DNA from 3 places in the Streptococcus sp. HMSC065C01 genome. Region 3 is predicted to be linked to each of the others. Evidence: predicted binding sites of a transcription regulator. Region 3 holds the regulator's gene; each other region holds the start of a gene.
What was found. The regulator Rex, encoded in region 3, represses fermentation and respiration genes when NADH is low (regulators of the CRP and FNR family bind a similar motif). The targets are predictions, from matches to a motif close to TTGTGAANTANTTCACAA.

Region 1 (10,294 bases), on a different contig from region 3:
ACAAATTTGAGGAGACCACGCAAAACGCCCTCTTTGTCATCCAAGGAAATGCCGAGACGTCAGTCGAGATGCGTTTAGAAGCGCTAGAACGAATCCACAAGGACCTTGCTCTTTGCATTCCTCAACTTCAATTTGAGAAATTTCTCGTCACACAAAATGGAGTGGAAAAGGTCGTGTAAACAGCGAACATTATTTTCATGAAATTTTCAATTTGACAAAGTAGACCATTTGCGGTAAGATATTGTTCGGGCACCTCATTTTGAGGTCGGAGCTCCCTAAGGATTAGGGAGCTATTTTTGTTTTTTCTGCAAAGAGGAATGGCCTCTACAACATTAGAAGAAGAGGAAAGCACATGTCAACAAAATATATTTTTGTCACGGGTGGTGTCGTATCATCCATCGGAAAAGGGATTGTCGCAGCAAGTCTTGGTCGCTTGCTCAAAAATCGTGGATTGAAAGTGACTATCCAAAAATTTGACCCTTATATCAATATTGACCCAGGGACAATGAGTCCTTACCAACACGGGGAAGTATTTGTCACAGACGATGGCGCAGAGACAGACTTGGACCTTGGTCACTATGAACGCTTCATTGATATCAATCTGAATAAGTATTCAAATGTGACAACAGGGAAAATTTATAGCGAAGTCCTTCGCAAGGAACGTCGTGGAGAATACTTGGGTGCGACTGTACAGGTGATTCCTCATATTACAGATGCCTTGAAAGAAAAGATCAAACGAGCAGCGACGACGACGGATTCAGATGTCATCATCACAGAAGTCGGGGGAACAGTTGGAGACATTGAGTCCCTTCCTTTCCTTGAAGCTCTTCGTCAAATGAAGGCAGATGTCGGTGCTGAAAACGTTATGTACATCCACACCACTCTTCTACCTTACTTGAAGGCTGCGGGAGAAATGAAAACCAAGCCGACCCAACACTCTGTGAAAGAATTGCGTGGTCTTGGAATTCAACCAAATATGTTGGTCATCCGTACAGAAAAACCAGCTGGTCAAGGAATTAAGAACAAGTTGGCTCAATTCTGTGATGTCGCACCAGAAGCTGTCATCGAGTCACTTGATGTGGAACATTTATACCAAATCCCATTGAACTTGCAAGCACAAAATATGGACCAAATCGTTTGTGACCATTTGAAATTGGATGTTCCTGCAGCAGATATGACAGAATGGTCTGCAATGGTCGACAAGGTCATGAACCTCAAGAAGCAGGTCAAGATTTCCTTGGTTGGAAAATACGTAGAATTGCAAGATGCCTACATTTCTGTCGTTGAGGCCTTGAAGCACTCAGGGTATGCCAATGATGCAGAAGTCAAGATTAATTGGGTCAATGCCAATGATGTGACAGCTGAAAATGTGGCAGAACTCCTTGGAGATGCGGATGGGATCATTGTCCCAGGTGGTTTTGGTCAACGGGGAACAGAAGGAAAAATTCAAGCCATCAAGTATGCGCGTGAACAGGATGTGCCAATGTTAGGGGTCTGTCTCGGTATGCAGTTGACCTGTATCGAGTTTGCCCGTCATGTCTTAGGCTTGGAGGGGGCTAATTCATCTGAATTGGATCCAGAAACCAAGTACCCGATTATCGATATCATGCGGGACCAAATCAATGTGGAAGACATGGGAGGAACCCTTCGTTTAGGACTCTACCCATCGAAGCTCAAGCGAGGATCGAAAGCAGCAGCAGCCTATGACCATCAAGAAGTAGTGCAACGCCGCCATCGTCACCGCTATGAGTTTAACAATGCCTTCCGAGAGCAGTTCGAAGAAGCAGGTTTTGTCTTCTCAGGCGTTTCACCAGACAACCGTTTGGTCGAAATTGTTGAAATACCAGACAACAAATTCTTTGTCGCTTGCCAATACCACCCAGAATTGTCAAGTCGACCAAACCGCCCAGAAGGACTTTACACAGCCTTTATCACAGCGGCCGTTGAAAATCACGATAGCAAATAAGAATCAAGGGTCAGGTTTCGTGACCTGATCCCTTTTGTGAAGAAATAACAAACATTGAAAAAAGTTTGAAAAAAATCTTGACAAACATGTGGATGATTGATATACTAGTAAAGTACTCAATCGCGGGGATGGCGGAATTGGCAGACGCGCAGGACTAAGGATCCTGTGACCGCTTTAGGTCGTGAGGGTTCAAGTCCCTCTCTCCGCATCGGATAATCAAGACAGCTTCGGCTGTCTTTTTTTGTTTTTCAAAACTTTATGATAGAATAGGTGTGAGATGAGGTGAGAACATGAAGAAAAAGGATCTGGTATTGGCCGATGGCCTTTTTGTACTATTGGGAAGTGCCATTAATTTTTTCGGTCCTATCCTGATTTTAGCGATGGGGATAGGCGCATACAAGGATACTTTTAGATATTTTATCGCCTTAAACATATGGAATGTTTTCATTTTTTTAGTGGCGATTGCTTCTCAGTATCTGCTCAGAGATGAAAAAAGAATCAAAAAATGGATTCTTCATCTTTTTCTGATAGCAGGCAGTATACTCTTTCTTGCGTCAATCCTTGCAGTGTGTGAGAATATTCCCTTTCTTGAGGGAGTGCTAAACGGACTTCTTGGAAAAATATTTACCGACAGTCAGTTATTTGCTGCTTATTTCTATTCTCAATGGGTTGTAGCAGCACTCCTTGTGATTTGCGGGATTGCCTTTCTCCTTTCACTAAAAAATTTTAAAGAAGAGAATAGAGAGTGGGACAGAAATTGGTCATTCGTTAGAATTCGATTTCGTCGTCACACCTCCGCACAGTTGAGTAGGGCTGTAAAAGCTGATGAAACCAGTGTAGTAGAGCTCGCTCAACCACTGCGTCTTGCTCGACAAACCAAAAATAATTGAGAGGCTAGGACTTTTGTCCCAGCTTCTTTTACTTGTTTGCTAGGATGAGAGTCTTAGGAGATAGGAGATTCCGTCCTATTTATCGGAAGAAATCGCTTAAAGCTACAGGAAAAGCTAGCAATTTCATCTAAAAAGTGATAAAATAAACAATGTAAGTGGGATTAACCCCACAAAAATTTATAGGAGGCCTATAACAAATGGCAATCGTTTCAGCAGAAAAATTTGTCCAAGCAGCTCGTGACAATGGTTATGCAGTTGGTGGATTTAACACAAACAACCTTGAGTGGACTCAAGCTATCTTGCGTGCAGCAGAAGCTAAGAAAGCTCCAGTACTTATCCAAACTTCTATGGGTGCTGCTAAATACATGGGTGGTTACAAAGTATGTAAAGCCCTTATTGAAAACCTTGTAGAATCAATGGGTATTACTGTACCAGTTGCTATTCACCTTGACCATGGTCACTACGACGATGCTCTTGAATGTATCGAAGCTGGTTACACTTCAATCATGTTTGACGGTTCACACCTTCCAGTTGAAGAAAACCTTAAATTGGCGAAAGATGTCGTTGAAAAAGCTCATGCTAAAGGTATCTCAGTAGAAGCTGAAGTTGGTACTATCGGTGGTGAAGAAGACGGTATCATCGGTGACGGTGAATTGGCACCAATCGAAGACGCTAAAGCAATGGTTGCTACAGGAATCGACTTCTTGGCTGCAGGTATCGGTAACATCCACGGTCCTTACCCAGCAAACTGGAAAGGTCTTCACCTTGACCACTTGCAAAAATTGACTGAAGCTGTTCCAGGATTCCCAATCGTATTGCACGGTGGATCAGGTATCCCTGACGATCAAATCCAAGCAGCTATCAAACTTGGTGTTGCAAAAGTTAACGTTAACACTGAATGCCAAATCGCATTTGCAAATGCTACTCGTCAATTCGTACGTGAATACGATGCAAACGAAGCAGAATACGATAAGAAGAAACTCTTCGACCCACGTAAATTCTTGAAACCAGGTTTCGAAGCAATTACAGCAGCTGTTGAAGAACGTATCGACGTATTCGGTTCAGAAGGCAAAGCTTAATTGAAAACAGGAAAGCAAGGTCCCATGTGGATCTTGTTTTTTTGTATGGGAAAAGTTGCTTCCGGGATTTAATTTTTGTACAATATGCCTATGAAAAAATTTAAACAGTTTAGCTGGATCGTTTGTGGCTTTCTCCTGCTCTTTTTAGGTGCTACATTTGTTTTTCATCAATTTAGTTTACGAAATGAAAGTAAGCTTCTAACACCCATTGGTAAACAAGTTACAGTCAATGGACATCGAATGAATGTCTCTGTTAAAGGAGAAGGATCTGAAACAATCGTTTTTCTTTCCGGTGCAGGTATCGCCTCTCCTATTTTAGACTTTAAGAATCTATCAGATTCCCTATCCAAAAAATACAAAGTTGTTGTCGTGGAGCGAGCAGGATATGGTTTTAGTGAAGATAGTGATCGTTCAAGAGATGTGATGGAGGTCCTTTCTGAGACCCGTCAAGCTTTGGCGCAAGCTCATGTTTCAGGTCCTTATGTGATTATTTCGCATTCTATGGCTAGTTTAGAGAGTCTTGCTTGGCAAGAGAAATATCCAAATGAAGTGAAGGCTTTGATTGGTCTGGATTGGGCCTTGCCAGCGAGTTATGAAGATTTAAAGGATAATCAGGCCTTGCTTACTGTGGCCTATTGGAGCAGTAAGATTGGCTTATTACGCTATTTCCCTGAGTCCTTTTATATAAAAAATCCAACTCTGACTGAAACTGAACGACAACAATATAAATTACTAGCATATAAGCAGTTGATGTCACAAGCCATGCTTCATGAATCCCGTTTGGCAAAGGAAAATGCCAAGAAAGTTCCATCTAGCATTAATCCGAAAATTCCAGCCTTACTCCTGGTTTCTAACGGTGAAGGCACGACCTTTAGCCAATCAGAGTGGCAACGTTATGCAGAGAGATTTGCAAGCGACCAGTCGAATATTCAAGTCGACTATATGGATGCGCCTCACGACCTCTATCATTATCAAAGCGATGCTATTGTTTCTCGTATTAAAGAATTTTTAGAGAATAATTGAGGGCTTAAAAATCCATTGAGACTGATGATAATAATTGAAAGGTAATGACTTATGAATAATTCTTATATTTTACTTAGACATGCTCATTCAAGATTTTCAAGTGATGATTTTAATAGAACTTTGTCAGAAAAAGGATTTTCATCTCTTAATCAGTTAGATTTTTTGAATTCTTTTAATATTGATTATTATTTTTCTAGTCCTTATAAACGAGCATTTGAAACGATTAATAGCTCGCCAATTCAATTTGATAAAATAGTTCTTGATAATCGGTTACGAGAGCGAAAATTATCCTCAAGATTTATTGAAGATACTGAGTTTGAAAAAACAATTCAATATTTATGGCAAAATCCAGATAAATCTCTTATTGGAGGCGAGTCCAATCGAGAAGCATTAAATAGAATTTTAGATTTATTTGAGGACTTGGAAGAAAGGTATTCAGATAAAACCATTTTACTGAGTTCTCATGGAAATTTGCTAGGAATCTTAATCAATCATTTTGATTCAAGTTTTGATTATAAAAAATGGGGACAGATGACTTTTCCAGATTGCTTTCTAGTTGACAAAGATAAGAGTGTGAAAAGAATTATGAAAGTTACATCTAGGTAATCATTTAGTTCAATCTATGTGATTTTATTTTCTGTTATTACAAATAGAATTGAAGGAAAAATAGCCATGATATTCGATCAGTCCTTGCAAGCCTACCTACATGAAGTAGATGATGTTCTTGTAGCTTGGGAAGAAAAACCAAGTGGAAACTTTGAGATGGAAGCTCAGTTGCTTGCAGCCAATTACCATAAAAATCTTTACCGTATTCTTGCATTTATACTGCCTCATTTACAAGAATTTTATGGGTATTTCACAGATGAAGAAGCTACTGAAAAATTGGGTAAACCCATCATCGAGCCAGAAAGACAAACCGTTACTTTCTGCGATCAAACTTTTGATGATATTCATATCTTTTCTTTTGACTATCAGGGGCAGGCATTTGAGAGTCTGGAGAATTTTGCCATTGATGGTTAAGTCTGTTTTCAGTTTTAAAAAGAAGGAGAGAGACTGATGAGTACTGCTGATTTTGTCTTTATTGAGAGTAAAGGCCCCATATTCCTAGATTTACAAGCCTTTTGTACTGCTTTGAGAGGAAAATTCCCAGGTATTTTGATCAGAGAAAGGACGAATCCTGAAAAAGCTTACTCGCTTTCTTGGGATTATCAAAGTCCTCAGCTTACTTTGGAAAGTTCACTGAGTAGCAAGAAAAATGTTTTTGTGATTGATTACTTTGATTCAACGAACAGGTTACAAGATTATGCCTCCTATATCATCTGGCTTCGGAAATGGTTTCCACCTGAAGAGAATGTTTCCTTTTGTGATGAAGGATATGAGTATATGTTTGAACTTCCTAGTGATTTATCCCAAAAGGAGTTTGAAAACTACTTACAAACAAGGTTTGATGAGTGAAGAAAAAGTTCGAAAACGAATAATGATATGGAACAGTTGAAAAGGAGAATCAGATGCTTACTAAAGATGATATGTTAGTTGCTTTGCATGATGCAATTACTGAAGACCAAGAATTTGAGTTGGCAGACGAGATTGTAGATGCCATGGAGGCTTCCCCTCAACCCTTTGATTTGGTTGCCCCCATATTAGAACTCATTGCTAACCACCCAGAAGTTGATTTTGGTTCTCCAGGTGAATTGGTACACTTTGTGGAGAAGTTTTATCATCAAGGCTATGAGGATTTATTGTTGGAGTCAGTTCTAAAAAGTCCAACTGTGCATAACATCTGGATGCTTCATCGATGCTATAATGACAATGATCCAAATCTAGTCCGGCAGATTCAGACTTTGGTTGGAGAACTGAAGAAGGATAAGACTCTTGATTCACAAGTAAGAAGCATGATTGAAGACTTAACTTGGTAGAGGTAGGTGATGCAGCATCACCTTTTTATCTTTTCTTAGGGATAAAAATTTTCGATATAAATTAACACTTGTTTTCCTTAGACATTTGCACTATAATAGGGTGTTATTAGGGCTTTCTTTCCTTATGTTGAAAAAAAGGCAGATTTTAGGAGATAGATATGGCAATGATAGAAGTGCAACATCTTCGGAAAAATTTTGTGAAGACAGTTAAGGAGCCGGGGTTAAAGGGAGCCTTGCGCTCCTTTATTCATCCTGAAAAGCAGACCTTTGAAGCGGTCAAGGATTTAACTTTTGAAGTTCCAAAAGGGCAGATTTTAGGATTTATCGGGGCAAATGGTGCTGGGAAGTCAACCACCATCAAAATGCTGACAGGAATTTTGAAGCCCACATCTGGCTTTTGTCGGATTAACGGCAAGATTCCCCAGGATAATCGCCAAGATTATGTCAAGGATATTGGAGTCGTTTTCGGACAACGCACCCAGCTATGGTGGGATTTGGCTTTGCAAGAGACCTACACGGTTTTGAAAGAGATCTATGATGTACCGGACTCGCTTTTCCATAAGCGCATGGACTTTTTGAATGAAGTTTTGGATTTGAAGGAATTTATCAAGGATCCTGTGCGGACTCTTTCACTAGGTCAACGGATGCGGGCGGATATTGCGGCTTCCTTGCTTCACAATCCCAAAGTTCTCTTTTTAGATGAACCGACTATTGGTTTGGATGTGTCGGTCAAGGACAACATTCGTCGGGCCATTACCCAGATTAATCAGGAGGAAGAGACAACTATTCTCTTGACTACTCATGATTTGAGTGATATTGAGCAACTCTGTGATCGGATTTTTATGATTGATAAGGGGCAAGAGATTTTTGATGGAACGGTTAGCCAGCTCAAGGAGACCTTTGGCAAGATGAAGACTCTCTCCTTTGACCTGACGCCAGGTCAAAATCATCTAGTCTCTCATTATGAGGGCTTGCCTGATATGTCCATTGATAGACAAGGAAATACTCTCAATATTGAATTCGATAGTTCCCGCTACCAGTCGGCCGATATTATCAAGCAAACCTTATCTGATTTTGAGGTCCGTGATTTGAAGATGGTAGATACGGATATTGAAGATATTATCCGTCGCTTCTATCGAAAGGAGCTCTAAGATGGTCAAATTGTGGAGACGTTATAAACCCTTTATCAATGCAGGGATTCAGGAGTTGATTAGCTATCGAGTCAACTTTATTCTTTATCGGATTGGCGATGTCATGGGTGCTTTTGTGGCTTTTTATCTATGGAAGGCTGTCTTTGATTCCTCCCAGGAGCCTTTGATTCAGGGCTTCAGTATGGCAGATATCACCCTCTACATCATCATGAGTTTTGTGACTAATCTTCTGACTAGGTCGGATTCTTCCTTTATGATTGGTGATGAGGTCAAGGATGGTTCCATTATCATGCGCTTGTTGCGACCAGTGCATTTTGCGGCTTCTTACCTCTTTACGGAGCTTGGTTCCAAGTGGTTGATTTTTATCTCTGTTGGACTGCCATTTTTAAGTGTCATTGTTTTGATGAAAATCTTATCTGGGCAAGGGATTGTAGAAGTGCTGGGACTAACTACCCTTTATCTTTTTAGCTTAACGCTGGCCTATCTGATTAACTTTTTCTTTAATATCTGCTTTGGATTTTCAGCCTTTGTATTTAAAAATCTTTGGGGTTCCAACCTACTTAAGACTTCCATAGTGGCCTTTATGTCTGGTAGTTTGATTCCCTTGGCTTTCTTTCCAAAGGTCATTTCAGATATTCTGTCCTTCTTACCTTTCTCATCCTTAATTTACACTCCGGTCATGATTATTGTTGGGAAATACGATGCTAGTCAGATTCTTCAAGCACTTTTGCTTCAGCTTTTCTGGCTTATAGTGATGGTGGGCTTGTCTCAGTTGATTTGGAAACGAGTCCAGTCATTTATCACCATTCAGGGAGGTTAGGATGAAAAAATATCAACGCATGCATCTGATTTTTATCAGACAGTACATCAAGCAAATCATGGAATACAAGGTAGATTTTGTGGTTGGTGTGTTGGGAGTCTTTCTGACTCAAGGCCTGAACCTCTTGTTTCTCAATGTCATCTTTCAACACATTCCCTCCCTAGAAGGTTGGACTTTTCAAGAAATTGCCTTTATCTATGGATTTTCCTTAATTCCAAAGGGACTAGATCATCTCTTTTTTGACAATCTATGGGCTTTAGGTCAACGACTAGTTCGAAAAGGGGAGTTTGACAAGTATCTGACTCGTCCTATCAATCCTCTCTTTCACATCCTCGTTGAGACCTTTCAGATTGATGCCTTGGGTGAACTTTTGGTCGGTGGAATTTTACTAGCGACAACGGCGACTAGCATTGCTTGGACTCTTCCAAAATTCCTGATTTTTCTAGTTTGTATTCCTTTTGCGACCTTGATTTATACTTCCTTGAAAATTGCTACAGCCAGCATCGCTTTTTGGACCAAGCAGTCAGGTGCCATGATTTACATTTTCTATATGTTTAATGATTTTGCCAAGTATCCTATTTCTATTTACAATTCGCTCCTTCGTTGGTTAATTAGCTTTATTGTACCTTTCGCCTTTACGGCCTACTATCCTGCCAGCTATTTCTTGCAGGACAAGGATGGACTCTTTAATATTGGTGGTTTGATTCTGATTTCCCTTGTTTTCTTTGTTATTTCCCTCAAACTTTGGGACAGGGGATTGGATGCCTACGAAAGTGCTGGTTCGTAAGAGGTAAAGTAAGACTAAAATCAAGAAAGGAACTTATGATGTTTGTAATTAAAGAAGTCAAGGGTGAAGATCAAAAAATGGCAGGTGTCGCTGAGATTTTAAGGGATTTGCCAGAATGGTTTGGAATACCAGAAAGCACGCAAGCCTACATTGAAGGAGCTAAGGATTTACGAGTTTGGGCTGCTTATCAAGAAAGTGATGTAGTAGGGTTTATAAGTTTATCATATTCGAGTGAAGATTGTGCTGAAATTGACTGTCTAGGCGTGAAAAAATCATTCCAAGGTCAAGGAATTGGAAGGAAATTAATTACGACTATAGAAAGAGAAGCAGTCAAACAAGTGGACTACCTACAGGTCAAAACAGTCGCAGAAGGTTCAAATAAAGATTATGACCGAACAAATGTCTTTTATCGCAGTCTTGGTTTTAAAAAATTAGAAATTTTTCCGCAACTATGGGATCCGCAGAATCCATGTCAGATTCTGATAAAAAAGATCAACTAAAAGTGCTTGACATCCGCTATCAGAGTGCTATACTAAGAAGGTAATCGCCGATTTAGCTCAGTTGGTAGAGCAACGCACTCGTAACGCGTAGGTCACAGGTTCGATCCCTGCAATCGGCATAGAAAAAATCTGCTTTGAAGGAGCGAGACGACGAATGATGGT
Region 2 (10,294 bases), on a different contig from region 3:
ATTAAATCATCGTTAGATAGAAAAAGAATGCTCTTGAATGAATTTTGTTTATTACTTGTTGATGCTTAAAAAATCAATAATAGATATGTTTTATAGGATTTTGTTCTCAATGAAAAGTTTCCGAGAATCAAACGATATTCTCGAAAACAAAAATAAATATATAACAAATTGTATATGAGAGTGATTGAGAGCACTCAAAAAGACTAGCCCAGTTGGGCTAGTCCTGTAGGTTCAGTTGTTTAGTTTGTAAAGTCAAGTACCATACGTCCTTGAATGGTTCCGGCTTCCATTTCGTCAAAGACTTTGACAGCATCTTCTACTGGACGTTTTTGAACGACAGGGACTACCAAGCCTTCTGCACCAAATTGGAAGGCTTCTTCCAAGTCTTTACGAGTTCCTACAAGAGAACCAATGACTTGGATACCATCTAATACAGTTTTCACAATGCTGAGATCCATCATTTCAGAAGGAAGACCAACTGCAACCACGCGGCCGCCTGCACGAACAGAATCTACTGCTTGGTTGAAAGCTACTTTAGAAACAGCTGTTACGACAGCAGAGTGAGCTCCACCATTTGTTTTTTCTTTAATCAATCCTGGGACATCTTCAACTTCGCGACCGTTGATGACAAAGTCTGCACCAACTTCTTTCGCCAATTCTAGTTTATCATTGTTGATATCGACAGCGATGACATGTGCGTTGAAGACTTTCTTAGCATATTGAACAGCCAAGTTTCCTAGTCCACCAGCTCCATAGATAACAATCCATTGTCCTGGTTCAGCTTTGGCTTCTTTGATGGCTTTATAAGTGGTAACACCTGCACACGTAATAGAAGATGCTTGGGCTGGATCTAATCCTTCAGGTACTTTCACTGCGTAATCTGCAGTAACGATACATTGTTCAGCCATCCCTCCATCAACAGAGTAACCAGCATTTTTTACAGTACGGCAAAGAGTTTCACGACCAGTTGTACAGTATTCACAAGTTCCACATCCTTCGAAGAACCATGCGACACTGACACGATCCCCAACTTTTAGGCTCTTGACATCTGGAGCAACTTCTTTAACAATACCGATTCCTTCGTGTCCAAGAACACGGCCTGGAACTTTACCGAAGTCTCCGTGAGCAACGTGCAAGTCAGTGTGGCAGACACCACAGTATTCGATTTGAACAAGAGCTTCCCCTGTTTCAAGTGGACGCATGTCTTTGTTTGCAACGATTTCAACACCAGTACCTTCTGGATTTACAACAACAGCTTTCATTTTGTTCCTCCTTAAGTGAACGAGAAGCGGTTTAAAATTTTTGAAAGCGCTTCTTTAATAACTATGTTAATAATATCACAAACCAGATGACGAGGCAATGAAAAAAATGGAAAAAAGGGGCGGTATTGATTAACCGATTAAGGATTTGGCGCAGAAAAAGACATGAGGGGATAACTCATGTCTGTTAGTTTTATAAGAATAATTGAATGAGTTGGCGCGCGACACCATCTTCATTATTCGTGAAATCAGTGATGGAGTCTGCATAGGGGAGAAGGATGGAGCTGGCATTTTTCATGGCGTATCCATAACCAGCAAGAGCTAGCATCTCAGTATCATTGTGCTCATCTCCAAAGGCAATCAAATCCTTCTGATCCATATTGAGTTTATCCAGAAGGTAGGTTAGAGCGGATGCTTTGGTCACATTTTTTGGATTGCATTCCAAAATATTTAAGGGACCACCCCAAGTATTGATAGACAGATTGTAGTCATAATGCCGATTCATTTCATCTGCCAGAGCATATTTGTCTTCCGCTTTCGTTTGAAAGAGGATACAGTTTGGGTCGCTCGTTACCCGCTCGGGATTGAATTGATTTTCTGGTTGGAAAGATTCAATACCGAATAATTTAGGGTCTGCAACGTGCTCATTTGGATCGGTAATAAAGAATTTATTGCGGTATTCGCCTGCTATAAAGTCCGCTTGGATGGTATCCCGGTTAGCGACCATATCTAGCAGGTATTTTTTATCTAAAGTCAAACATTGTTCATCCCCCCATTTTTTCTCAGGTAGATGCGTAAGGGAGCCGTTAAAATTGATCATCGGAGTATCTAGCTCTAGTTGTTTGTAATAGGTATGTGCCATACGGTAGGGGCGGCCTGTTGTAATAATGACTTTATGGCCAAGAGCACTAATTTTTTTTATCGTATCAATGGTAAAGTCGCTCAATTTGCTTTCGGAATTTAAGAGAGTGCCGTCTAGATCTAGAGCGATCATCTTTTTATGCATATTTCAGTTCCTTTCGAGAAGAATGAGACCATTATATCAGAAAAATCGGAAAAGCGCTCAAAAATCGAGAAGAGAAGTAGGATTTCTTGAAAGGCGAAAGATCTTTTGGTAAAATAGAAATAACGTTCGCAAATTGATTGGGAGCGAGAATGATGAAAAAGGAGTTTATTCTGAAATGGATAAGTTTTTTAAACTTTCAGAACATGGAACCACTGTTCGAACAGAGGTTCTTGCTGGTTTGACAACCTTTTTTGCGATGAGTTATATCCTCTTCGTAAACCCTCAAATGTTGTCACAAACAGGTATGCCAGCTCAAGGAGTCTTCCTTGCAACGATTATTGGATCCGTTGTCGGAACCTTGATGATGGCTTTTTATGCCAATTTACCTTATGCACAAGCACCTGGGATGGGCTTGAATGCCTTCTTTACCTTTACCGTTGTATTTGGTATGGGCTACTCATGGCAGGAAGCTTTGGGAATGGTCTTCATTTGTGGTGTGATCTCATTGATTATCACATTGACAAATGTTCGGAAGATGATCATCGAATCGATTCCGACCGCTCTTCGCTCTGCTATTTCAGCTGGGATCGGGATTTTCTTGGCCTATGTTGGAATTAAGAATGCGGGATTTTTGAAATTCACGATTGACCCTCATACCTATACAGTGGTTGGAGAAGGAGCAGATAAGGCGAATGCAACGATCTCAGCCAATGCATCTGCTGTTCCTGGATTGGTTGATTTTAACAATCCGGCTGTCCTCTTGGCTCTTGTTGGTCTTGCGATTACTATTTTCTTTGTTGTCAAAGGGATTAAGGGAGGGATTATCCTTTCTATCTTAGCAACGACTGTGCTTGGAATTCTCATCCATGTGGTTGATATCACTAAAATCGACTTTGCAAGTAATCATCTAGGAGCTGCCTTTAATGATTTAGGCAAGATCTTTGGTCAAGCTTTAGGATCGAAAGGATTGGGTTCTTTGATTTCCAATATGTCTCGTTTGCCTGAGACCTTAATGGCCATCTTAGCCTTCTCCTTGACTGATATTTTTGATACAATCGGAACTTTAATCGGTACGGGTGAAAAAGTTGGGATTGTTGCGACAAATGGGGAAAACCATCAATCAGCGAAATTAGATAAGGCCCTCTATTCAGACCTTGTAGCGACTTCAGTCGGAGCTATTGCAGGAACTTCAAACGTAACGACGTATGTTGAATCTGCAGCTGGTATTGGAGCTGGTGGACGCACTGGTTTGACAGCCTTGGTTGTAGCGATCTGTTTTGCTATTTCAAGTCTCTTTAGTCCTTTGTTGGCGATTGTACCGACCGCTGCTACAGCCCCAATTTTGATTGTTGTTGGGATCATGATGTTGAGTGGCTTGAAAAATATCCATTGGGAAGATATGTCAGAAGCAGTTCCTGCTTTCTTCACCTCTATCTTTATGGGCTTCAGCTACTCGATTACACAAGGGATCGCTGCTGGATTTATCACCTATAGCTTGGTGAAAGTGGTTAAAGGACAAGCCAAAGAAGTGCACAGCATGATTTGGATCCTAGATGTTCTCTTTATTTTAAACTACGTTAGCATGGCCTTGAATTAAGTATCAGAAAAGTGCCAAAAAGGAATGGGAGTTGTCTCCCATTCCTTTTTAGATGGATTGAGGGAATGAATGGGAGAATTTCCTGTTTTCTTTGATTCCTTTTTCTCAAAAACAAACCGGAGTCGAACAATTTCTAAAAGAAAGAGCAGATTTTTAAAAAGTTTGGTATAATAGAGAAATGATTAGTCATAATGAAACGGAGCTGATCGCTCTAGGAAAACAGCTAGGAAAACTCTTAGAAAAGCAAGACGTGATTATCTTATCAGGTGATCTAGGAGCAGGAAAAACGACCTTTACCAAAGGAATTGCAAAGGGGTTAGGGATTGATCAGATGATTAAAAGCCCGACCTATACCATTGTTCGTGAATACGAAGGCCGCTTGCCTTTATACCATTTGGATGTTTACCGGATTGGGAATGATCCAGATTCTATTGATTTAGATGATTTCCTATTTGGAGATGGTGCTACCATTATTGAATGGGGAGAGCTGATTGAGCCGAGTCTCTCGGATGCTTATCTAAAAATTTTTATCCGAAAATTAGAAGATGGTCGAGAGTTAGCTTTTGAAGCTCATGGAGCGCGTGCAGAAGCTTTACTGGCATCCTTTGAGCAGGTGGAAAAAACCGATGACTAAGGAAAAGGAAGTGACAGTAGAAATTCGGCAAGCTGAAAGTGCAGACGCGGCTCTTGTCGTTGATTTCTTAAATCAAGTTGGGAAAGAGTCAGATTACATGACGCTAGATGAAGCTGGAATTGGCATGTCTCCAGCAGACATGGAGCAATTTCTAATGGTGCAAGAAATGGCGGAAAATCGGATTTGCCTCTTGCTATTTCTAGATCAGGAACTGGCAGCTTTGTTAAATATCACTGCAGCTTCTCAACGGTCTGTTCGGCATATTGGTGATGTCTTTATTGTGGTTCGAAAAACTTATTGGAATCAAGGACTTGGACAGATCTTGTTGGAAGAAGGAATTGAGTGGGCGCACTCGACGGGTGTTCTTAGGAAACTAGTCTTGAATGTCCAAGTGCGCAATGAACGAGCAGTTCACCTGTATAAAAAGTTAGGTTTTGAGATCGAAGGTTGTCAAGCTCGTGGAGCTTGTTCAGCTGAAGGAGAATTCTTAGATGTTTACCTTATGGGGAAACTGATAGATTAGAGAGAGATTCTAAATGGTTAAAAAAATTATTTTGATGTTTTTGAGCTTATTGACGGTAACAGTGATTGGGATTGGGGCCTATGGCCTTACCATCCTAAACCAAACGACTGGGACTCTCAGTAAGACCTATAAAGGCTTTGGAAATGAGACCAATGTCATTGCAGAAAACAAGCCGATGACCATCCTTTTGATGGGGGTTGATACAGGTAGCGGTTCTCGGGAAGATCCTTGGGCCGGAAATAGTGATACTATGATTTTGGTGACTGTTAATCCTCAAACAAAAGAAACAACCATGACTAGCTTGGAAAGAGATATCCTAACCAATATTACTTCAGATGGCGAAACGGTCCAAGCAAAATTGAATTCGGCTTATGCTCAAGGTGGTGCCAAGTTAGCCATTAAGACCATTCAAGATCTTTTGAATATCCATATTGACCGCTATGTCATGATCAATATGAAGGGGCTGGTTCAATTAGTGGATAAGGTTGGTGGCATCACAGTCAACAATCCATTTGACTTCGATATCTCGATCGAGGAAAATGAGCCAGAATATACGGCTAAGATCGCACCAGGACGTCAGGAGATTAATGGGGACCAAGCTCTCGTTTATTCACGCATGCGCTACCAAGACCCAGAAGGAGACTATGGACGTCAAAAACGCCAACGTGAAGTGATCAAAAAGATTGTTGAGAAAGTTTTAAGCCTCAATAGTTTGAGTCACTACAAAGGAATCATTGAGTCTGTTAGTGACAATATGCAAACCAACATAGCGCTTGACAGTAATAGTCTTCTTCAATTGCTAGGGTATAAAGACGCCCTTTCAACGATTCATCAGTACCAGTTGAAAGGAGAAGATGCCACCTTAGCAGATGGCGGAAGTTATCAGATTGTCACTTCAAAACATCTCTTGAAAATTCAAAATATCATCCGCAAAGCTTTGGGACTAAAAGAAATCAAAACATTGAAAACCAATGCTTACCTATTAGATGGAGACGAAGATTTGAAGTCTTCTTCTTCTCAAACTGAAAATCCAGTTCCAGCATCTGGGGAAGCACCTGTTTACCAAGAGTTTAACCAACTACCAGTTGTACCATCGACCCAGGATACGGGAGTGGTGACGCCTCAAAGTTCTGTTGCACCAGTGACACCAGTTGCTCCTGCAGCTACAGAGTCGAGCAGTGTGACACCTACGGTGCCTTCAGAATAAGAAAAAAACGATTGAGTTTTCTCAATCGTTTTTACTTGGTTGCCAGATGTCTTGAATTTCTTTTAGAGAAGCTGTTGCTTGTTGACTAAATAGTTTGGTCTTGTATTGGAAATCCGTTACCAATTCTTGAAGATTGGTCTTTTGGTCTTGGATAATATCCAGATTGCGTTGGATTTTTGCTAGGTTATCTTGAATTCCCTTGACCAATTGGCTGGATTCAGTCACCTCTGTTTTAATTTCTTTGCGGTTTTTTACTAGGTGGTAGCTAATGCTAGCTCCTGTTGCAAACCAAAAGAGATTTTTGAGTTTCATATGGCCTCCTTTTTAACTGTTTTTGATGGTTTCTGCGAGAACTGCTAGTTGTTCAAAATTAGGCTCGTGTTCAGTAAATGAAATGGCAAGCTCATCTTGATCGGAATAGCGAGGGATAATGTGGACATGTGTGTGAAATACGGTTTGTCCAGAAACTTCTTCCATGTTGCTGATGATATTCATTCCCTTAGCTTGGGTAGCAGCTTCTACTTTTTTAGCAACTTTAGAAACACGTGCAAATAGTTGAGCTGTGGCGGTTTCGTCCATCTCTAAGAGGTTGCGAGCGTGTTTTTTTGGAACCACTAACGTATGACCTGGTGTAACCTGAGAGATGTCCAAAAATGCGAGGACTTCCTCGTCCTCATAGACTTTGGAGGAAGGAATGTCGCCAGCTATAATCTTACAAAAAATACAATCATCAACCATAAATACACCTCATTTAGACTAAATTTTGTTATAATATAAGAACATTATACCAGAAATCGGAGAAAATATGTTAGAAATCAACAAGTTGACAGGGGGCTATGTCAACATCCCTGTCCTGAAAGAGGTGAGTTTTTCAGTTCCGGATGGCCAACTGATTGGTTTGATTGGACTTAATGGAGCTGGGAAGTCAACCACGATTAATGAAATTATTGGTCTCCTGCATCCTTATGCTGGGGAAGTACGGATTGACGGCTTGAGTCTTCCAGAAGCTCCAACAGACTATCGTAAAAAAATCGGCTATATTCCAGAAACCCCTAGCCTATATGAAGAATTAACCTTGAGAGAGCATATCGAAACCGTAGCTATGGCCTATGATTTAGACATGGATCAGGTCATGGTGCGCGTCCAGCCTTTGTTGGAACGATTTCGTTTGGCTGAAAAATTAGATTGGTTCCCGACCCAGTTTTCAAAAGGGATGAAGCAAAAGGTCATGATTATTTGCGCCTATGCAGTGGATCCAAGTCTTTATATTGTCGATGAACCCTTTTTGGGATTGGATCCTGTTGCGATTGCAGATTTGATTCAGTTATTGGCAGATGAGAAAGCAAAAGGAAAATCGATTTTGATGAGTACCCACGTTCTGGATTCGGCTGAAAAGATGTGTGATGGTTTTGTGATCCTCCATAAGGGTCAGGTCCGAGCAAAAGGGACCTTGGACGAGCTGCGTTCAACTTTTGGGGATGAGAAAGCAAGTCTAAATGATATCTACATGACCTTGACAGAAGAGGAAACAGCATGAAAGAGTTGATGAAAAAACGGCAAGAAACGTTTCGAACTCAATGTGTAAAATATAGCCGCTATGTTCTCAATGATCATTTCGTTCTCTTTATGTTGATTTTCATAGGATTTTTGGCGGTTCAATACAGCCAATTCTTGCAAGATCTACCCAAAGATACAAGCCTGATCCGCTGGAGTCTCATGATTGGCTTGCTCCTCTTGGTTCCGATTGGCTCCATTGCGACCTACTTAGAGAAGCCCGATGCTTTATTCCTTTTGGTAAAGGAAGAGGAAGTGAAACGTTATGTCAAAGGGCAGGCCAAGAAGTCTTTTGTGTTTTGGTTTTTGATTCAAAGTTTTGTCCTTCTATTATTTGTGCCTCTTCTTCTGGCAACAGGGCTGGATAAACTTGCTATTGTAGCTTATATCCTTGTCTTAGGGGTGGCTAAAGGGGCTGTTTTTAGCTGGAAGGAAGCGCGTTTCTACCAGGATGAAAATTTAAATTGGCCCTTGGCTATTGCTCGTGAGAATGCAAGGAAACAATTGATTCTTCGCTTCTTTGCCTTGTTTACAACGGTGAAAGGTATTACTAACAGTGTCAAAAGAAGAGCGTACTTGGATGGTTTCTTAGGGCTTCTTCCCAAAACACATGGCAATACGTGGCTGCACTTATATATGCGCTCCTTCCTACGGAATGGAGATCTTTTCTCTATGACTCTACGACTCTTGGCTCTTTCCATTCTCGCTATCATCTTTATTCCCCAGCCTCTCGTAGTGATTGCCCTTGTAGCCTTGCTCAATTACTTGGTTATTTTTCAATTACTGGGGCTTTACAGTGCTTTTGATTACCAACCCTTGACCCTCCTTTTCCCGATGAAAAAGGGCAGTAAAAAGGCAGGGTTGAACAAAACGATTCAGCTGGTCATGGGGATGATAACGGTGATAGAAGGAGGAATTGGCCTGGTCTTTATTTCAGATAAAGTCCTGTTGTTAGGCCTACTGGCTTATACAGTTGCTTTAATCCTACTCTATCTTCCATTTAAGATGGCGCGCTTGGTTGACGAAAATCGTTAAAATTAGTAAAATAGATTGGAAACTTTTTACGGAGGAAAAGATGGACTCGAATGAAAAAGAGCTAAGCCTCACCCCAATTCCTGGGAAGAGTGGGAAGGCCTACATGGGGACCTACCCAGATGGTGGGCGCGTTTTTGTAAAAATGAATACGACCCCAATCCTTGCGGGTCTAGCAAAAGAACAGATTGCTCCTCAATTGTTATGGAGTCGACGATTGCCAGATGGAAATGTGATGAGTGCCCAAGAATGGTTGAATGGGGAAATTCTCACGCCAAATGGGATGTCAAAAAAACAAGTGGTCAATATTTTAACGAGATTGCACCGTTCTAGACCTTTGATGACCCAATTGAAAAAACTTGGCTATCCTGTGGAATCTCCATTAGAATTGCTCAATTCTTGGAGCAACCGGTTGCCAATTGCTCTACGTCAGAACCACTATATCCAATCAGTCGTAAAGAATTTACGTAAGACAGTGCCTGCCTTTCGGGAGGATTATGCGACGATCGTCCACGGAGATGTTCGTCATAGTAACTGGATTGAGACAGAGAGCGGCTTGATTTATCTAGTCGATTGGGACTCTGTTCGTTTGACAGACCGGATGTTGGATGTGGCGCATATCTTGAGTCACTATATCCCAGATTCTAATTGGCGCGATTGGTTAGGCTATTATGGCTACAAGTACAATCAAAAAGTATTTGATAAACTCTATTGGTTTGGTCAATACTCTTTCTTGTGCCAAATTGCTAAATACTATGAAAATAATGATTTAGAAAATGTCAATCGCGAGATCTATGCTCTGCGCAATTTCCGGTTGAAATATGGAAAGGAAATATGAGAGTTAGAAATCGCAAGGGAGCGACTGAATTATTAGAAGCGAATCCGCAATATGTGGTCCTAAATCCAGAAGATGCCAAGGGAAAGTGGCATGAAATTTTTGGGAATGACCATCCTATTCATATCGAAGTGGGCAGCGGGAAAGGGGCCTTTATTACTGGGATGGCCAAGGCCAATCCAGAGATCAACTACATCGGAATTGATATTCAAAAATCGGTCTTGAGTTATGCTTTAGATAAGGTCTTAGAAGCTGATGTTCCTAACATTAAATTGCTTTGGGTAGACGGAGATAGCTTGACCAACTATTTTGAAGATGGGGAAATTGATCAACTCTATCTGAATTTTTCAGATCCTTGGCCTAAGAAACGTCATGAGAAGCGTCGCTTGACTTACAAGACCTTCTTGGATACCTTCAAGCAAATTCTTCCAGAACATGGGGAGATTCACTTTAAAACAGATAATCGAGGTCTGTTTGAATACAGTTTGGTGAGCTTTTCACAGTATGGTATGACTTTGAAGGGAGTCTGGCTAGACCTTCATGCTAGTGATTTTGAGGGGAATGTCATGACGGAATATGAGAAAAAGTTCTCAAGTAAAGGACAGGTCATTTACCGTGTAGAAGCACAGTTTTAGCATATTCCTTGC
Region 3 (10,294 bases):
CTTATGGAAGTTCTTCCTGGTCCAGATTTCCCGACAGGTGCTTTGGTCATGGGGAAATCAGGTATCCACAAAGCCTATGAAACAGGGAAAGGCTCGATCGTTCTTCGTTCTCGTACAGAGATTGAAGTGACCAAGAGTGGCCGTGAACGGATTGTTGTCACTGAGTTCCCTTATATGGTCAATAAAACCAAGGTTCACGAGCACATCGTTCGCTTGGTGCAAGAAAAACGGATCGAAGGGATTACAGCTGTACGTGATGAATCAAACCGTGAAGGGGTTCGTTTTGTGATTGAGGTCCGCCGAGATGCTTCGGCTAACGTTATTTTGAACAACCTCTTTAAGATGACGCAAATGCAAACCAATTTTGGATTCAATATGTTGGCGATCCAAAGTGGTGTTCCAAAGATTCTTTCTCTTCGCCAAATTTTAGGGGCTTATATTGAGCACCAGAAAGAAGTGGTGACTCGCCGGACCATCTTTGATAAAGAAAAAGCGGAAGCACGTGCCCATATTTTAGAAGGTTTGCTCATTGCTTTGGATCACATCGATGAAGTGATCCGGATCATCCGCAATAGCCAGACAGATGCTGAAGCACAGGCTGAATTGATGGCGAAGTTCAAGCTTTCTGAACGTCAAAGTCAAGCCATTTTGGACATGCGTCTTCGTCGTTTGACCGGTTTGGAACGAGACAAGATCCAAAGTGAATACGATGATTTGGTTGCCTTGATTGCTGATTTAGCTGATATTTTAGCGAAACCAGAGCGTGTAGCTACTATTATCAAGGAAGAATTGGAAGAAGTCAAGCGCAAGTTTGGAGATGCTCGTCGGACTGAGTTGATGGTTGGTGAAGTCCTTTCTCTTGAAGATGAGGACTTGATTGAAGAAACAGATGTCTTGATCACCCTTTCTAACAAAGGCTACATCAAACGTTTGGACCAAGCAGAATTTACTGTGCAAAAACGTGGTGGACGTGGGGTTCAAGGAACTGGTGTGAAAGATGATGATTTTGTCCGTGAACTGGTATCTACGAGCACTCATGACCATCTGCTCTTCTTTACCAATAAGGGGCGTGTTTACCGTCTAAAAGGCTATGAGATTCCAGAATATGGTCGGACAGCCAAAGGATTGCCAATCGTCAATCTCTTAAAATTAGACGAAGGTGAATCGATTCAGACCATCATCAATGTGGAGCAAGACCGCAGTGACGAAGCTTATCTCTTCTTTACGACGCGACAAGGATTGGTCAAGAGGACCAATGTAGCTGAATTTTCAAATATTCGACAGAACGGTCTCAAAGCTCTGAATCTGCGTGATGAGGATGAATTGATCAATGTTTTCCTTACAGATGGTAATGCTGATGTTATTATCGGTACCAAGTATGGTTATTCTGTCCGCTTTAATGAGGCTGTAGTCCGCAATATGGGACGTTCTGCCACTGGTGTACGTGGTGTGAATCTCCGTGAAGGAGACAAGGTTGTTGGAGCTAGTGTCGTTACCGATCAAGATGAAGTATTGATTATTACTGAAAAAGGCTATGGTAAGCGCACAATGGCTAGCGAGTACCCAACTAAGGGCCGTGGCGGTAAAGGGATTAAAACTGCCAATATTACAGAGAAAAATGGTCCATTGGCTGGTCTTTTAACCATTAAAGGTGATGAAGATCTGATGATCATTACCGATACCGGTGTCATGATCCGCACAAGTGTTGGGAATATCTCTCAAACGGGTCGTTCAACTCAGGGTGTGAAAGTCATGAGACTGGATCAGGATGCGAAAATTGTGACCTTTACAACAGTCCAACCCGAAGAAAAAGATGAAGAAGTAGTGGAAGAAAACGAATAGATAAGGGGACAGCATGTCACGCAAAAGAAAAAAGAAAAAGAGTTTACGCAATACTCTTATCAACATCGTTGCAACACTTTTGATTATTCTCTCGCTTCTCTTGATTTTCAATGCTCCGATCCGAAACATGATTATGGTTTGGCATACCAACCAATACCAGGTTAGCAAGGTCGATAAAAAAACCATTGATAAGAATAAAGAAGTGAAGACGAGCTTTGATTTCCAACATGTCCAGTCACTTTCGACGGAAGCCGTCATCAATGCCCAATGGCAAGCTCAAAAGCTACCAGTAATTGGGGGGATTTCGATTCCTGAATTAAACATGAACCTTCCGATCTTTAAGGGGCTTGAAAATGTAGCCCTCTACTACGGAGCAGGGACCATGAAGGAAAACCAAGTCATGGGGCAAGGCAATTATTCTCTTGCTAGTCACCACGTGTTTGGTCTAACTGGAGCAAATGCCATGTTATTCTCACCATTAGAGAAAGCCAAGGCGGGTATGAAGATCTACATCACGGATAAAGAAAAAATCTATACTTATGTCATCTCGTCTGTTGAGACAGTGACTCCAGACCGTGTAGATGTCATTCAAGATCGTGAAGGTGTCAATGAGATCACCTTGGTGACTTGTGAGGATGCTGCAGCGACTTACCGTACGATTGTAAAAGGAAATTTGGAAACCTCTGTTGACTATGACAAGGCTCCAAAAGACATCCTGGATTCATTCAGCAAGTCTTATAATCAAATGCAACTTTAAGAAAATAAAGCCCAAGGCAGAGATGCCAGGGCTTTTTCTATGTAGGAAGCTAGGAGAAATTCTTGTAAAATTGTAAGAGATTGGTAATATTATGTAAGGAATTTGTCATAATATTAAGGGAAAATCAGTATATAATAGAGGAGAAAGAGTATGATAAGGAGGTAGAATAGTGACAAAAGAGCGAATTTATCATCTCTTACATCATTTCTACAATCTCTTAGTAAATGATTTTCCACGAAATGGTTTAATTACGAAAGGAATCTACGAAGTAGAGCAAGTCTACCAAGCTTTAGAAGCCATTCCTCAGAGTCAGGAGTACTTGATCCGCTGTGAAATTCAACAGTTTTTAAAGGAGCTTGAACAAGTTCAAACAGGTTATCAGATTCGCTTTAATAAAGATGAAGTCTTAGTGTTAGATGACTTGAAACAAGAAATTGCCTGTAAATAATGAAAGGTTGTCGTTTTCTCCATTTATTGCGAATTAATAAGTGAGGAGGAAATTATGTACGACATATCATTTATTGAACCATCTTTGCTTCCTAGAGAACGTTTGGTTTCTGAAGGAGTGGATAAGCTGAGTCATCAAGAATTGTTATCCATTCTCTTACGGACAGGCAATAAGAAAAAAAGTGTTTATGAGATTGCACAAGGTCTTTTGAGCTCAGTTAATAGTTTAAAGGAGTTAAGTCAATTAACCCTAGAGGAGCTACAGGAAATCTCTGGCATTGGCCGGGTGAAGGCCATCGAACTTCAGGCTGTGATTGAGTTTGGACGAAGGATTCATAAAGACGAATTGATGAGTTCCGAACAGATCATGAGCAGTCAGAAATTGGCACATAAAATTCAACAGGAAATCGGCCATAAGAAACAGGAACACCTGGTTGCCCTCTATTTGAATACGCAGAATGAAATTATTCATCAACAGACCATTTTTATTGGAACCGTGAATCGAAGTATTGCGGAGCCACGTGAAATCCTGCATTATGCACTAAAGCACATGGCAACCTCTATCATCTTGGCTCACAATCATCCATCTGGTGCCGTATTTCCAAGTAAAAATGATGATGAAGTAACACATCGAGTCTTAGAGGCCTGTGAAGTGATGGGTTTAACCCTATTAGATCACTTGATTGTATCTGAAGAAAACTATTATAGTTACCGTGAAGAGACAGATTATTTGGTATAAAAAAGAGAGTGGGACAGAAATCAGTAATTCGTTAGAATTCGATTTCGTCGTCCCACCTCCGCACAGTTGAGTAGGGCTGTAAAAGCTGATGAAATCAGCGTAGTAGAGCCCACTCAACCACTGCGTCTTGCTCGACAATCCAAAAATAATTGAGAGGCTAGGACTTTTGTCCCAGCCTCTTTTCTTGTTAATGTATAAATCTTTATTCTTCGTTTTTTCGCATGAAATAAAGGAGTGTTTGCAATTCACTGGTGAGATCGACATATTGGACGACGACGTCTTTAGGAACTGTCAGATGGACCGGAGAAAAGCTTAGAATTCCTTTGACACCGGCATCTACTAAAAGACTAGCCACTTCCTGCGCTTTAATACTTGGGACAGTTAAAATTGCTGTTTGAATGCCTTCTTTTTTGAGATTCTCTTTGATCGTAGAAATCCCATAAATGGGGATCCCATCCTTACTTTTGGTATTAATCAGTTCATGATCATCTAGATCAAATGCCATGACAATTTTCATCTTATTGCGTTCATGGAAGCGATAGTTGAGAAGCGCACTTCCCATATTTCCGATCCCCACAATAGCGACATTGGTAATGGCATTATCATTTAAGAGATCGGCAAAGAAGTTCATCAGTTTTTTTACGTCATAACCAAATCCCCGTCTTCCTAATTCACCAAAATAAGAAAAATCTCGGCGAACGGTAGCAGAGTCAATCCCAATTGCATCAGCAATTTGCTTTGAATTGGCGCGCTCTATTTTTTCAGAGTTAAAGCGTTTAAAAATGCGGTAGTAGAGCGATAAGCGTTTTGCTGTTGCGCGTGGAATTGGAGTATTTTTATCATGTTTCACAATATCACAACCTTTCCCTCTTATTGTATAGGAAGATTGTGAAAAAATCAACTATCTAGAATCGTTTTTCAAAAATATTTTCGTCTAAAGAAAAAGCTGATGGCGATGGGAGAGTTCCATCAGCATCAGCTTAGTTTTCAGCTTGTTCTACCTTTTTCAGATAAGCATAGAGCCCATCGACCCGTCCTGTATAGGGGAGCTTTTCCCCCTTGTATTCAATGGATACGATTGAGTAAGAGTCAGGCAGGGTTACACAGCCTGAAAAAGCTAGGATACAGGCTGCAAGGTCAGGATAAGTAGTCGTTCGTTCTACTTGGTAAGCATCGATATAAGTTAAGGTTACCATATTAGACCTCTGTTTTGTTGAAAATTTCTCTTTCGACAAGACTATCCATTAGGAAATAGAATTTTTGTTGGATGATATCATTCTCTGGATTTTTAAAGATATTAACCAGGCGAAGTCCAGACTTGTCAGTAATATTGATCTTAAAACCTGTCAAATCTTTATTGAAAATGATTTTAAGTAGGAAGCCTTCGCCGCTATTTGGAACGACTTCGAGCAAACGATTTAACTCGTAATTTCCAACTTTTGTAACAGCGAATGTATTGTCACGTAAGGTATATTTTTTAACATTTGGGTGTAGACTATAGGTATATTTGCAGTCTTTCAATGAAACACTTGTTTCAAAAGCCATATTGTTCTCCTATGATAAAATTTCTTTAAGTTTTGAGAGGAAGTCTTGAACCTCCTCTACGGTATTGAGTTCTGAAAAACTAATTCGAAGGGATTCTTTTAGGCGTGAGCTATCTTTTCCATAGAGTGCCTCAAGGACATGGCTGGGTTGAACTGTACCGGCGGTACAAGCAGAACCTGTAGAGACAGAAATTCCAGCAAGATCGAGTCGCATCAATAATACATCATTTTGGACACCCGGAAAGCCAAGGTTCCAAACAAATGGAAGATGATCGTCATTCGCATTTACGTAGTAGTCGTAGTCTGTTAAACCATTAACTAGTTCTTGGCCAAGTTTTTGAACCTGGTTGAAATTTTCTTCTTGATGAAGTGTAGCTTGCTGAAGCGCGGTTGCCATCCCGACAATAGAAATGAGATTTTCCGTACTGGCTCTCATCTTACTTTCCTGATCCCCACCATGTAAAAGATTATCAAAATCTGGGGAGGTTGCATAAAGGAAACCGACGCCCTTTGGTCCATGGAATTTGTGGGCAGAAGCACTGAGAAAATCAATTCCCAACTCTTCAGGATAGACAGGGACCTTTCCGATTGCTTGGACAGCATCAACGTGAAAGGCAGCTGGATGATCTTTTAAGAGTTCTCCGATTTCTTTAATCGGAAGAAGATCGCCTGTCTCGTTATTGGCAAACATGGTAGAGACAAGAATGGTATCCGGTCTAAGAGCCGCCTTGATATCACTAGCCTTAATGCGTCCATCTCTTGGTTGGACGATCGTAACTTCAAATCCGAAACGTTCTACAAGATATTCGATGGGTTCAAGAACCGCATGGTGTTCCAAAGCGGTCGTAATGATGTGTTTGCCATCTGCTTGGTGTTTCAAGCAGTAGCCTTTTATAACGGTATTATTACTTTCTGATCCACCTGAAGTGAAGAAAATACGATTTGGAAGAGTATGGAGAGACTGAGCAATTTGCTCGCGAGATTCTCGGAGAAGTTTACTAGCCATCCGTCCATGAGCATGAAGGCTCGATGGATTTCCAAAAGTGGTCTTCATAGTTTCAGACATTTTATCAATGACTTCAGGTAGAAGGGGAGTTGTTGCGGCATTATCAAAATATATCACATTAAGACCTTATTTCTTATGGTAGGCAAATAGAGGACTAACAGGTTTTCTTTCTTGAATGCGAACAATAGCTTCAGCGATCAGTTCGCTAGCTGTCAGATAGTTAATATTTTTTGGTGTTGGTCCATTTGGAGCAACAGAATCGGTTACTAAGATTTCTTTGATCGGAGCTTGGTCTAATAATTCAACAGCTCCTTTTACAAATAAACCATGGCTTGATACAGCATAAATTTCAGTAGCACCTTCGCGTTCGACGATTTTCGCAGCTTCTGAGAATGTCTTACCAGTATTGAGGATATCGTCAATCAAGATCGCTTTCTTATCTTTGACATCCCCGATAATATAGCCATAATCACGGTTTGCATCATCTTGCTCGTAATCAATGATCGCAATCGGTGCATCAAGATATTCCGCTAAACTACGAGCCCGTTTGACACCTGAATTTTTAGGACTGACGACGACGACATCAGGACCAGTTAGACCTTTGTTGATGTAGTGCTCTGCAAAAAGTGGAATGGTAAAGAGGTTATCCACGGCAATATCGAAGAAACCTTGAACCTGCACTGCATGGAGATCCAGTGTGACGACACGATCCACCCCAGCTTTGACCAACATGTTTGCGACGAGTTTAGCAGTGATTGGTTCACGAGGAGCAGCAGTCCGGTCTTGGCGAGCATAACCGAAGTAAGGCATGACCACATTGACAGTATTTGCGCTGGCCCGTTGGCAAGCATCTACCATAATTAACAGTTCCATCAAGTGATTGTTGACAGGGAAACTGGTTGATTGAATGATATAAATATCATATCCACGAACACTTTCCTCAATATTGACTTGGATTTCACCATCTGAGAATTGACGGGATGAAATTTTCCCAAGTGGAACCCCAGCATGATCCGCGATTTTTTGCGCAATCTCTGGATTTGAATTGAGAGAGAAGAGCTTCATATTTTTTTTATCTGACATGTGATTCCAACCTCATTTAGATTTTTGATCTTAGCACTATTTTAGCAAAAATTTGCGATAATTTCAGCTATTTTACAATCTTTCCGCCAATCTTGCGATTTTATTTTTTGCAGCTTTGTAGACGATTCCATGCTCTTTGATGAACTGATGGAAATTTTCTTCCTGCTCAGCGGTTTCGACCTCGATTTCTAATTCATAATCTTCAGTGTCTAGATAGAGACTGTGGTCTAGTGCCACCAATCCTGCAGCTGTTTCTTTTTCGAATCGTTCTGTTGTAAGGCTTCCCCAGACAGCGAGTTGCTCAACAGAGATTTCTTTAGAGATTAAGAGGTTTTTGATTTCTCCGTCAGGAAACTGTTGGTGTTGAAGGATCGCCTCGGTTTCTTCTGGGCTGAGGTTTTGATTGTACTCGAAATGGCCAACTGCCTCAGGGACTTTGAGAGTCAACTCAGCTTGATCTGTGAAAGTACGCACCCGCAAGGCCATTTTTTCCTTACGGATGAGCTGGTCGGGGGTATCGATATAGTGATTGGTTTGGACAACCAATTCTGTATCATCAAAAAGTGGAAGGAGGGATTGGTATTCCTCCTTGTCTAGCAAGGTTTTGTATTCAATTTCTAAATGGTTCATTTTGTAGTCCTTTGCTTTTTTTCGAAAGCGATTCATGATATAATAAGAGATGTGTTTATTGTATACAAAAATGGTTCAGATTACAAGGTGGTAGGATGGCAATTGATTGGGAAAACTTCTTAGATCCGTATATCCAAGCAGTTGGGGAATTAAAAATCAAACTGCGTGGGATTCGTAAGCAATATCGTAAGCAACAAAAGCATTCTCCAATCGAGTTTGTCACAGGTCGTGTTAAGCCGATTGAGAGTATCCGCGAAAAGATGATCCGAAGAAATATTTCTGAAGAAAATTTGGCTCAGGATATGCAAGATATTGCTGGTCTTCGTATCATGGTCCAGTTCGTAGATGACGTCGAAGAAATCCTAGAGGTTCTGAGACAACGGCAGGATATGCGCGTGGTCCAAGAGCGAGACTACATCCGCCACAAGAAATCAAGTGGCTACCGGAGTTACCACGTCGTGGTCGAGTATCCGGTCGATACTATTGATGGAAATGAAACGATCTTAGCAGAGATTCAAATTCGGACCTTGTCCATGAATTTTTGGGCAACCATTGAACACTCGCTCAATTATAAATATAAAGGAGACTTTCCAGACGAGATCAAAAAACGCTTAGAGACGACAGCAAACCTGGCCTATCTCTTGGATGAAGAGATGGGGGCAATTCGGGATGCGATTCAGGAGGCTCAAGCCCTGTTTGATCCACTTCATCGTAAGTTAAATGATGGCGTTGGAAATAGTGATGACACAGATGAAGACTACAGGTAAAAAAGTATCCATTATTCGCAATCGCAAGCGTCAAAGTGAAGAGGTTTTTCAGCAGTTGCGCTACAAGCTTCGGAAAAATAATTTTATTTTGACGGAGAAGCACCCGGATATTGTGATTTCAATTGGTGGCGATGGGATGTTGCTATCAGCCTTTCACAAGTATGAACACCAGTTGGATCGGGTGCGATTTGTTGGCGTCCATACCGGACACTTAGGATTCTATACGGATTACTTAGACAGTGAAATCGATAAGCTGGTTGAGAACTTAAAATATGATACAGGCGCTAAGGTTTCCTACCCTATTTTGAATGTCAAGATTACTTTCGAAAATGGGGAAACCCGTACCATGAGAGCGTTGAACGAAGCAACGATTAAGAGAAGCGACCGGACCATGGTTGCTGATCTCACGATTAATGGAGTGGATTTTGAGCGCTTCAGAGGAGACGGGATTACCGTTTCGACTCCTACAGGAAGTACGGCTTACAACAAATCCTTGGGAGGAGCAGTCCTTCACCCAACTATTGAGGCGCTGCAGATTGCTGAGATCGCCAGTCTAAACAATCGTGTCTATCGTACCTTGGGTTCTTCTGTCATTGTCCCTAAAAAGGATAAGATCGAGATTACACCGACAAGACCTGGCTTCCACATTATCTCTGTCGACAATTCAACCTATTCTTACCGTAATATTGCAAAGGTAGAATATCAGATTGACAACCATAAGATTAATTTTGTGGCAAGTTCCAGTCACACCAGCTTCTGGAATCGGGTCAAGGATGCCTTTATCGGAGATGATAGAGAATGAGATTTGAATTCATTGTCGATGAGCATGTCAAGATCAAGACCTTCCTGAAAAAGCACGAGGTTTCTAAGGGTCTCTTAGCAAAGATTAAGTTTCGTGGTGGCCAGATCCTTGTCAATGGACGTCCGGAGAATGCGATTTATTTGTTGGATATTGGGGATCGCTTGGTCATTGATATTCCAGCAGAAGAAGGGTTCGAAACCCTAAAACCCATGGATCGGCCTTTGGATATTTTGTTTGAAGATGATCATTTTTTGGTCTTAAACAAACCCTTTGGGATTGCTTCTATTCCAAGTGCGATTCATTCTAATACCTTAGCCAATTTTGTAAAAGGCTATTATGTGAAACAGGGCTACGAGAACCAGCAGGTTCACATTGTCACTCGCCTGGACAAGGATACTAGTGGCGTCATGCTTTTTGCCAAACATGGCTATGCCCATGCCCGCTTGGATAAGCAATTGCAGTCTAAAACGATTCAGAAACGCTATTATGCCTTGGTCAAGGGATCTGGGAAGCTTGATCCTGTCGGAGAGATTATTGCTCCGATTGCGCGTGATGAAGAGTCGATCATAACCCGCAAAGTAGCTAAAGGTGGCAAGTATGCTCATACAAGCTACCAGGTTGTTCAATCTTTTGGTGATATTCACCTAGTGGATATTCAGTTACACACAGGTCGAACC

Region 1: HMPREF2918_RS10430 (class II fructose-bisphosphate aldolase) is a predicted target of Rex. The motif match lies at 2,989-3,006, and genes of this name have one in related genera.
Region 2: adhP (alcohol dehydrogenase AdhP) is a predicted target of Rex. The motif match lies at 1,326-1,343, and genes of this name have one in related genera.

Annotation. Positions count from the first base shown of each region.
Region 1 covers NZ_KV812860.1:35,837-46,130, reverse strand. Annotated here, with positions in the region: gene HMPREF2918_RS10450 (B3/B4 domain-containing protein) at 1-179, shown strand, start outside; gene HMPREF2918_RS10445 (CTP synthase) at 353-1,966, shown strand; tRNA gene HMPREF2918_RS10440 (tRNA-Leu) at 2,089-2,174, shown strand; gene HMPREF2918_RS10435 (hypothetical protein) at 2,257-2,856, shown strand; gene HMPREF2918_RS10430 (class II fructose-bisphosphate aldolase) at 3,054-3,935, shown strand; gene HMPREF2918_RS10425 (alpha/beta fold hydrolase) at 4,020-4,958, shown strand; gene HMPREF2918_RS10420 (histidine phosphatase family protein) at 5,010-5,564, shown strand; gene HMPREF2918_RS10415 (hypothetical protein) at 5,631-5,978, shown strand; gene HMPREF2918_RS10410 (hypothetical protein) at 6,015-6,413, shown strand; gene HMPREF2918_RS10405 (hypothetical protein) at 6,467-6,874, shown strand; gene HMPREF2918_RS10400 (ABC transporter ATP-binding protein) at 7,033-8,025, shown strand; gene HMPREF2918_RS10395 (ABC transporter permease) at 8,027-8,845, shown strand; gene HMPREF2918_RS10390 (ABC transporter permease) at 8,847-9,632, shown strand; gene HMPREF2918_RS10385 (GNAT family N-acetyltransferase) at 9,671-10,132, shown strand; tRNA gene HMPREF2918_RS10380 (tRNA-Thr) at 10,179-10,251, shown strand.
Region 2 covers NZ_KV812832.1:18,876-29,169, forward strand. Annotated here, with positions in the region: gene adhP (alcohol dehydrogenase AdhP) at 240-1,262, opposite strand; gene HMPREF2918_RS01780 (Cof-type HAD-IIB family hydrolase) at 1,453-2,265, opposite strand; gene HMPREF2918_RS01785 (NCS2 family permease) at 2,441-3,862, shown strand; gene tsaE (tRNA (adenosine(37)-N6)-threonylcarbamoyltransferase complex ATPase subunit type 1 TsaE) at 4,041-4,496, shown strand; gene HMPREF2918_RS01795 (GNAT family N-acetyltransferase) at 4,489-5,019, shown strand; gene HMPREF2918_RS01800 (glycopolymer--peptidoglycan transferase LytR) at 5,033-6,226, shown strand; gene HMPREF2918_RS01805 (hypothetical protein) at 6,248-6,538, opposite strand; gene HMPREF2918_RS01810 (HIT family protein) at 6,551-6,964, opposite strand; gene HMPREF2918_RS01815 (ABC transporter ATP-binding protein) at 7,032-7,763, shown strand; gene HMPREF2918_RS01820 (ABC transporter permease) at 7,760-8,815, shown strand; gene ccrZ (cell cycle regulator CcrZ) at 8,856-9,650, shown strand; gene trmB (tRNA (guanosine(46)-N7)-methyltransferase TrmB) at 9,647-10,282, shown strand.
Region 3 covers NZ_KV812837.1:91,388-101,681, forward strand. Annotated here, with positions in the region: gene gyrA (DNA gyrase subunit A) at 1-1,842, shown strand, start outside; gene HMPREF2918_RS03045 (class A sortase) at 1,856-2,599, shown strand; gene HMPREF2918_RS03050 (hypothetical protein) at 2,769-3,047, shown strand; gene radC (RadC family protein) at 3,102-3,785, shown strand; gene HMPREF2918_RS03060 (redox-sensing transcriptional repressor Rex) at 3,988-4,635, opposite strand; gene HMPREF2918_RS03065 (DUF4649 family protein) at 4,766-4,981, opposite strand; gene HMPREF2918_RS03070 (DUF1831 domain-containing protein) at 4,983-5,330, opposite strand; gene HMPREF2918_RS03075 (cysteine desulfurase family protein) at 5,340-6,452, opposite strand; gene HMPREF2918_RS03080 (ribose-phosphate diphosphokinase) at 6,462-7,418, opposite strand; gene HMPREF2918_RS03085 (CYTH domain-containing protein) at 7,491-8,048, opposite strand; gene HMPREF2918_RS03090 (GTP diphosphokinase) at 8,144-8,815, shown strand; gene HMPREF2918_RS03095 (NAD kinase) at 8,799-9,617, shown strand; gene HMPREF2918_RS03100 (RluA family pseudouridine synthase) at 9,614-10,294, shown strand, end outside.